DNA from 2 places in the Blastococcus sp. SYSU DS0617 genome. Region 1 is predicted to be linked to the other one. Evidence: predicted binding sites of a transcription regulator. Region 1 holds the regulator's gene; the other holds the start of a gene.

Region 1 (4,364 bases):
TCGGCCTCCCGCGAGTCGATCACCCGGCTGTCGGGGTTGTGGCAGAACGGGCAGCGCATCGCGGTCCACCTCCCTTCGCGGCTCCTCGCCCGGGTCGTCCTGTGGACCCTCCTGGGGACATCCGGTGGACGTCGCGGGGAGAACCTGAGGACTGGCCTGTGGACAAGGCTTACAGCTCTGTAACTACTAGATCTAGTGGAACCCTAAGCCGGGCCCCACTAGATGTGCAAGCGATGTCTCTGTCGGCGTGTTCCGCCCTGACCCGGCTGTCACCCGCAGGAACAGGGCACTCCACCTGTCACACGACACGCCCGGAGACGCGCCGGAGGGCGGGGTGCGGAACCGTTCCGCACCCGGCTCGGCGACGTCCGCCGCGGAGCGCGCGGAGAACGGACACGGGCCGCCGAGTGGCGCGCGCACGGGCTGACGGCTCCGGATCGGCGGCCGCGATGGAGTACCGGACGGACGTCGGCGGGTCACGCCGGGCGTGCGGTGATCCGGTGGAGACGTCAGACGCCGGTGAGGGACCCGCCCACTCGCGGACGTCGTGCGTTCGAGGACGGACCGAGGTCGCCGAGTCGCATCGGACGCGTCAGCAGGTCCGGCTCGGCGTCGATGCGGCCGGTGCAGACGTCCGGGCGACCGAAGGACTCCTCGGGGCGCGCCGTGCGCGCGGACGGGACCGCCCACCCGGCGCCGACGTGCGGACGGGCTACGCGGCGCGACTCCGTCTCCGGGCGCGACTCCGCCGACACGGCCGCCACCGGCTCCGCTTCGTCGGCGACCGCCGGGAACACCTCGGTGTCGGCGGCGCGGTGCCGCCCCTCGTCGCCGGGTGCCCGGTGACGGCCGGCCGGGACCGGCACCTGCGCTGCGACGACGACCTGGACGCCCGCGTCCTCCGGAGCGCGTCGGCGTCCACCCGTGCGCGTACCGGATGCGGCGGGCACCGCGGCGGCGACGCTCCCCGCAGGGGCCGGGGCCTCGTCACGGATCATGGGCAGCGCGGCGGTGGTCTCCGCGGTCCCGCTGACCGGACGGCCCCGCAGAGCGGAGATCGCCTGGGCGGGCGGGAGCTCCTGCTTCACGCGGGAGTCGATGCGGCTGGGCTCCGTGGCCGGGGACAGGTTCCGCTCGGGCAGGCGGAGCGCGCCGAGGTCGATCCACGCCGTCTCCTCGACGCCGCCCGCGACCACCCGGACCCACATCTGACAGGTTCCCGAGGCGTCGTGCCGCCAGCCCAGCAGCTCGCCCCGCCACCACGTACCCGCCTGGTAGACCTCGACGGACTGGGGCGAACGGGTGAACACAGCGGCGCGGCTCTCCATGGGACCTGACACGCGATGACCGTAAGCGCTCGGGTCACGACGGTGAGTGAAGGCGCCCGGGCTGATGATTGACGAAGTCGTCGCCCCAGGTTGGAGAGGTGTTGCCCTGTCGCGCAGCCGTCCGGTGCGCGTCGGCGCCCCGGTCACGGCAGGACGAGCAGCTGACCGGGGACCAGAGTGGCGTCGGGGAGCTCGTTGAGGGCCCGGATCTCGGCGATGACGGCGCGGATGTCGTCCCCCTCGTCCGCGACCGCGCCGGCGATGGACCAGAGCGTGTCGCCCGGCTGCACGACGACGCTGCTCTCCCCGGCCAGGCGCAGACCGCCGTCCTCACCCCCGCCGACGACCGAGCCCACCCAGGAGCCGAGGGCGACACCGATCGCCAGGCCGAGCACCACACCCAGCCGCCGCGCACGCCGGGTGAGCCGGAGCGTCGGAGCCACCCACGGATCGCCCGCGACGCGGGGCGGCGCCGGTCGTCGCGGCGTCGTCGAGCCCGCCGGGACCGGCCTGCGCACCTGTGCGGCAGCCGAATGCGTCCGGTGGGCCGCAGATCCGGCCACCGAGCGCCCGGTACCCGGGGCCGGGGGCGCCGGGTCGTGCCGCAGGTCCGGCACCGCGCGCAACCGCCCCTGCCGTCCGGCTCCACCCGCCAGCGGCGGGCGCCACGGCGCCTGCACCGCCTCGTCGAACTCCACCACGGCCTGCGCCACGCTTCCCACGACCTCTCCTCCCGACCCCGCACGTCCACCACGGCCTTCGAACGGCTGTTCGAATCGGACGTCTGTGCGATGTCTACCGGACGCCGCCGACAGAAGCGACCCGACACGGCCACCTTCTTCGAACACGTGTTTGAAAGCGGGCGCGATCGGCGCTACGGTTCGGAGGACGCGACCAGCACGGCTGCACCGGCAGCCCGCGAGGAGGAGACGTGGCGGAGACCAGCGGGACGTCGGGTGGCCGACGGACGCGCAGTACGGCGTCGGAACCGGACACGGAGAACGGCACCGCGTCGGTGCGCTCCTTCCCGGACCGCGGCGCCGACGGCGACGGGCTGACCCAGCGCCAGCGCCGGGTGCTGGAGGTCATCCGGGACTCCATCGACCGGCGCGGTTACCCCCCGTCGGTGCGCGAGATCGGTGAGGCGGTCGGCCTCTCCTCGGCCTCCTCGGTGGCCCACCAGCTCTCGGTCCTGCAGAAGAAGGGCTGGCTGCGTCGGGATCCCAACCGCCCGCGTGCCCTCGACGTCCGGCTGCCGGGCGACACGTCCCGTCCCGTCGCGCCGCTCGCCGAGCCGGTGGCCGGCACCGACGAGCCGCTCGCCGCTCCGACGTACGTGCCCCTGGTCGGCCGGATCGCCGCCGGTGGGCCCGTCCTCGCCGAGCAGGCGGTGGAGGACGTCTTCCCGCTGCCCCGCGAGCTGGTCGGCGAGGGCACCCTCTTCATGCTCAAGGTCGTCGGCGACTCGATGGTGGAAGCCGCCATCTGCGACGGCGACTGGGTCGTCGTGCGCCAGCAGCCCACCGCGGAGAACGGCGAGATCGTCGCCGCGATGATCGACGGCGAGGCGACGGTCAAGACCTACAAGCGGCGCGACGGGCACGTCTGGCTGCTGCCGCACAACCCGGCCTACGAGCCGATCCCCGGCGACGACGCGACGGTCCTGGGTCGCGTCGTCTCGGTGCTGCGCAGGGTCTGATCCCGGGCCCCGTCCGGGTCACCGGCCGCACGCGCGGGCGGTCGCCCGGACGGGGTGCCGGCAGCCGCGGTGGCTCAGGACCGCGGCCGGCGGCGCAGCTTGGGAACCAGCCACACCACGAGGGTCGCCACGGCGACCGCGATCAGCGCAGAGGTCACCGGCGACCTGCCCGAGCTGGTGAGCTCGGTGAGGCTGGGCACCGGGCCGTCGGACGGCGCCGCGGCGGACGCCGGTGTGACCGCGGGGATCGGCACCACGACCACGTCGCTGGGCACACCCTCGCTGGCGACGACGAGCTGCTGGTCGTCCCCGGTGAAGCTGATCGCCTCGCCCTGGGGTGACTCGGGCAGGGCCACCCGCACCGGGGTCCCGGCCAGGGCGCCCACGACATCCGGGCCCGACAGCGGCCACACGTAGGCATCGGTGTAGGTGCGCAACGCCAGCGCGTGCCCGTCGCCCGCTACCGCTCCCCCGGTGATGAGCAGCTGCCCGGCGCGTCCGACCGGGCCCCCGGGGGTGCCGGTGAGCGTCATGTTGACCGTCGCCACCCGCTCCATCGGAACGGTCGCCTCGGCCGACAGCGGACCGGTGGGCCGGTACACGCCGCTGGACCCCAGCACGTCCTTCGTGACCAGGTACGGCGTGCCGTCGGGCGCGAGCAGCAGCGCCTCGGAGTCGTGGGCGCCGTCGGGGTAGCTGAGCCGGTGCACGGCGGCGGACCCGTTCGGCCGCAGCGCCAGCAGGGCGACGGTCGAGCGCACGGAGTTGTTGTCGCCGGCGTCGGCCAGCCAGATGGTCCCGTCGGCACCCAGAGCGAGGTCCTCGGGGTCGTAGGGGTCGACCGCGGCGGTCCGCGTCTCGAGGACCTGGCACCCGGCGTCGAGCACCGAGACGCTGAGCGAGTCCCCGCCGTCGTTCATGACGAGCATGCGCTCGCCGAGGTCGACGAGCCCGGAGATCTCCGCCAGCGCAGGATCCGTGATCTGGCACCGGACGCTCGGTGCAGGAGCGTCCGGCTCCTGGGCGGCGGCGGTCGCCCCCACCGCGGGCAGGGAGGAGCCGAGGAGGACCGCCACCACGAGGCGTACCGCGCGGCTGGCACGCCGTCCTCCGAAGCCGCTACGCGGTCTGCCGGCCTGGTCGGGCACGAACCCAGCGTGACAGAACCATTGCGTCGAGTGCATGAACCACGCCCAGCAGCACGACCCCCACCGCGGCCCCGACGACCGCGTCGGTCACCCAGTGGAAGTCCAGCGAGACCATCGAGACACCGGTGGCGACCGGCCCGACGATGCTCAGCCACCAGAAGGCGCGCTGCACCCTGGCGGGCAGCGCGT
Region 2 (4,364 bases), on a different contig from region 1:
GTGTCCTCCTCCAGGTGCACCCGCTCGATCTCGACGCGGTAGGTCTCGCCGTCCACCTCGACGTCCAGGTGGCCGGCGGTGCACAGCGGCTCGTCGTACTGCGTCGTCTGGAAGCCCTTGGGGATGTCCGGGTAGAAGTAGTTCTTCCGGGAGAACCGCGCCCAGGTGGCGATCCGGCAGCCCAGCGCCAGGCCGATGCGGATGGTCGACTCGATGGCCGCGGCGTTGGCCACCGGCAGCGAGCCGGGCAGGCCGAGACACGTCGGGCAGGTCTGGGTGTTGGGCTCGGCGCCGAAGGTGGTGGAGCAGCCGCAGAACATCTTGGACGCGGTGCCCAGCTCGACGTGGGTCTCCAGGCCGATCACCGGCTCGTAGCGGGTCAGGACCTCGTCGAACTCGACGAGCCGGTCGGCGGTGGTGGTGACGCTCACGGGGTGGGGCCCTCCTTCGGGGCGGCGGACCTGGTCGCGGCGCGCTCGGCGCGGCCGGTGACGACGGCGCCGATGGCGGTCAGCACGCCCAGGACGAGGAAGACGGCGAAGACGGCGCGGTCGGTGACGACCCAGCCGACGATGCCGGCGATGATGACGAACGCGGTCAGGCCCCACGCGGCCTTCAGCGGGGCGCTCATGCGGCGCTCCGCACGGGCAGCTGGTCGAGGAACCGCGATCCGCGGGCCGCGTCCTGGGCGGCCTCGAGGGCGGCGGCCACCGTGTAGCAGCGGTCGTCGGCCAGGGCCGGCGCCATGATCTGCAACCCGACCGGAAGGCCCTCGGACAGCCCGCAGGGCACCGAGATCGCGGGGACCCCGGCGAGGCTGGCCGGCAGCGTGCACAGGTCGGCGGCGTACATGGCGATCGGGTCGTCGACGCGGGCGCCCACCGGCCAGGCCACGGTCGGGCTGGTCGGGCTGACGAGCACGTCCACGTCGTCCCAGGCGCTGGTGAAGTCGCGGGTGATGAGCGTGCGCACCTTCTGCGCCTGCCCGTAGTAGGCGTCGTAGTAGCCGCTGGACAGCGCGTAGGTGCCCAGGATGATCCGGCGCTTCACCTCGGGGCCGAAGCCCTGCTCGCGGGTGAGCGCCATGACCTCGTCCAGGTCGCGGTTGCCGTCGTCGCCGACCCGGAGGCCGTACCGGACGCCGTCGAAGCGGGCGAGGTTGGATGACGCCTCGCTGGGCGCGATCAGGTAGTAGGCCGGGAGCGCGAGGTCGAAGGCCGGGCAGGACACCTGCCGCACCTGCGCGCCCAGGCTCTCCAGCAGCGCGACCGTCTCGGCGAACCGGGCGAGCACGCCCTCGTCGTAGCCGTCGGTGTGGCCGTCGCCGCCCAGCTCGGTGACGACGCCGACCCGCAGGCCTGCCAGGTCGCCCTCGGCGCCGCGGCGCGCGGCCTCGGCGAGCACCGGCGCCGGGGAGTCGATGGAGGTGGAGTCGAGCGGGTCGTGCCCGGCGATCGCCTCGTGCAGCAGCGCGGCGTCCAGGACGGTGCGCGCCATGGGGCCGGCCTGGTCGAGGCTGGAGGAGAAGGCGATGAGCCCGTAGCGCGAGACCGAGCCGTACGTGGGCTTGTGCCCGACCAGGCCGGTGACGGCGGCGGGCTGCCGGATCGAGCCACCGGTGTCGGTGCCGATCGCCCACGGTGCCAGCCCGCCGGCGACGGCCGCGGACGAGCCGCCCGACGAGCCGCCGGGGATCCGGTCGTGGTCCCACGGGTTGCGGGCCACGCGGTAGGCGGAGTTCTCCGTGGAGGAGCCCATCGCGAACTCGTCCATGTTGGTCTTGCCGAGCAGGACGGTGCCCGCGGTCTTGAGCCGGGCGGCCAGCGTCGCGTCGTACGGCGGGCGCCAGCCCTCGAGGATCTTCGACCCGCTCGTCGTCGGGACGCCCTCGGTGACGACGACGTCCTTGAGCGCCAGCGGGACCCCGGCCAGCGGGCCGAGCTCGTCCCCCTGGGCACGGGCGGCGTCCACCTGCTCCGCGGAACGCAGCGCGGCCTCGGCGTCGACGTGCAGGTAGGCGCCCAGCGCGCCGTCCTCGGACTCGATGCGGTCCAGGTAGGCCCGGGTCACCTCGGCGGCGGTCACGTCACCGGCGGCGAGCAGCCGGCCGAGCTCGGCGGCATCGGTGGTCGTCAGGTCGCTCATGCTTCCTCCCCGAGGATGCGCGGCACGCGGATCCGGCCGTCCTCGGCGGCCGGCGCACCGGCCAGGACCACGTCGCGGGGCAGGCTGGGCCGGGCCACGTCCTCGCGGAAGACGTTGGTCATCGGCACGGCGTGCGTGGTGGGCGGCACGTCGGCGACGTCGGCTCTGCCGACCTGGGCGACGGCGTCCAGCACCGCGCCCAGCTGACCGGCGAAGAGGTCGAGCTCCTCGTCGGTCACGGCCAGCCGCGACAGGTGCGCCAGGTGGGCCACCTCGTCACGGGTGAGTCGGTCCTTGCGGGACGGCGTGCTCATGCGGGGCGGAACTCCACTTCGGGGGGCGACGGTCGGCGCCGACCACCGTGGTGCGGGGCCGGGACCGGACCTTGCCACTGTACGTGGGGGGTCCGACCCGGTCGTCACCGTGAGAGGCTGCCCTCGCCTGCGATCAACGGAGATCGGCCCGCGCCCGAGGCTCCCGGAGGAACCGTGTCCTATCTGCTGCGTCTGGTCATGCCCGACCGTCCCGGCATCCTGGGTGCGGTGGCCACCGCGCTGGGCACCGCGGGCATCGACATCGTGTCCCTGGACGTGCTCGAGCGCGGTACCGGCGTGGCCGTCGACGACGTGGTGGTCGACCTCCCGCCCGACCGGCTGCCCGACAGCTTGATCACCGTCGCGCAGAGCGTGCCCGACGTGCGGGTGGAGTCGCTGCGCCCGTTCGCCGGCCCGCTGGACACCCACCGCGAGCTGGAGCTGCTCGACGCGCTGGCCCACGCCGGTGGCGGCACGGCGGAGAAGCTGCTGGCCGCCGAGCTGCCGCGGGTGTTCCACAGCGGGTGGGCGGTGGTGCTCGACGGCACTCCGGGGGTGACCGGGGAGGTCCGTGCCGCGTCCGAGGCGGCGCCCGCGTTCGACGGGGTGGCGCTGCCGTGGATGCCGTTGGCCGCTCCCCGGCTGCTGTCCAGCGACGACGACTGGCTGCCCGAGCGCTGGCAGGAGATGGCGATCGAGATGATGGCGACGCCGTTCGGTGGCGAGGCGCGCGCGGTCGTCGTCGGCCGCTCCGGTGGGCCGGCGTTCCGCCGGTCCGAGCTCCTGCGGCTGGTGCACCTGACCGGCATCGCCTCGACCGTCACCCACCTGCCGCCTGCCTGAGTCCCGTCGGACCCCGCGCCGCCCGACGAAACCGCGCCGCTCATCCATCGGCGCCCCCGACCAACCCGCGCCACGCGCCGATCCCGCGCCACCCGACGACGCCACCCGACGAACCCGCACCGCTGCCTCAGTCCCGCCCACCCTGCGCTACCCATCGATCCGGCGCCGCCGGTCGAGCTGGCTCGGCCCGTTCATCCCGCGCGCGAAAACTGTCGGTGGTCGAACACATGATCGACCCGTGATCGACGCCGCCTCCCCGTCCGGTGCGCCTGCGGGCGCACCGTCGGTCGGCTGGGCGACGGGTCCGCTCGGCGCGGTCCAGGTCGCGGAGCGCGAGATCAGCAGGCAGACGGCGATCCGGGCCCGTGCCGTGGCCGAGTTCGCCGCGAGCAGGCCCGCCTCGGCTGACCGCCCCGCCGGGACGCCGGGTGCCATGAGCGACGACCGCAGGGCTGGTCGACCGCAGGTGCTCGCGGACGTCAGCGAATGGGCTGGGCAGGAGCTGGCGCTGGCCCTGTCGATCACGCAGGTGACCGCCGAGAATCTGCTGGAGCGCTCGCTCCTGCTGGTGCACCGGCTGCCGGGCACCCTGACGGCACTCGAGTCCGGGGTGATCCACGGCGGGCACCTGTGGCATCTGCTGGACAAGGTCGGGCCGATCACCGACGCGCGGATCCGCGCCCGCGTGGAGCGCGAGGTTCTCGACTGGGTGGCCGGCCGGTCGGTGACCACGCCGGCGCAGGTGGGCGCGAAGGTCCGGCGATCGGTGCTCCGGCACGATGCCGCGGCCGCCGCGCAGCGCCTGGTGAGGGCGCTGCGCCAGCGCGGCGTCTCCGTCCGCGCGGACCACCGCGAGGGCATGGCCGTCTTCGACGCGCTGCTGACCGTCCCCGAGGCGCAGGCCCTGCTCGACGCGCTGGGGCGGTACGCCGACGCGATCGACGACCCCGGGGACACCCGGACCCGCGGCCAGAAGATGGCCGACTGCCTGCTCGACCTGGTGCTGCGTCCCGGCGAGCACGACCACGCCCCCGTGCAGGCGCGCCTGACGCTGGTCGCCGG

What was found. The regulator LexA, encoded in region 1, represses DNA repair genes until DNA is damaged. The targets are predictions, from matches to a motif close to TCGAACANNTGTTCGA.
Region 2: the regulator LexA is predicted to act here: its motif matches at 3,522-3,537, upstream of ACI793_RS10805 (DUF222 domain-containing protein).

Annotation. Positions count from the first base shown of each region.
Region 1 is NZ_JBJHAO010000006.1:151,525-155,888, forward strand. Features, by position in the region: gene nrdR (transcriptional regulator NrdR) at 1-59, opposite strand, end outside; gene ACI793_RS09380 (hypothetical protein) at 510-1,340, opposite strand; gene ACI793_RS09385 (LysM peptidoglycan-binding domain-containing protein) at 1,472-2,050, opposite strand; gene lexA (transcriptional repressor LexA) at 2,260-3,027, shown strand; gene ACI793_RS09395 (hypothetical protein) at 3,102-4,106, opposite strand; gene ACI793_RS09400 (phosphatase PAP2 family protein) at 4,147-4,364, opposite strand, start outside.
Region 2 is NZ_JBJHAO010000008.1:53,533-57,896, reverse strand. Features, by position in the region: gene gatB (Asp-tRNA(Asn)/Glu-tRNA(Gln) amidotransferase subunit GatB) at 1-431, opposite strand, end outside; gene ACI793_RS10825 (hypothetical protein) at 428-631, opposite strand; gene gatA (Asp-tRNA(Asn)/Glu-tRNA(Gln) amidotransferase subunit GatA) at 628-2,145, opposite strand; gene gatC (Asp-tRNA(Asn)/Glu-tRNA(Gln) amidotransferase subunit GatC) at 2,142-2,459, opposite strand; gene ACI793_RS10810 (ACT domain-containing protein) at 2,634-3,302, shown strand; gene ACI793_RS10805 (DUF222 domain-containing protein) at 3,541-4,364, shown strand, end outside.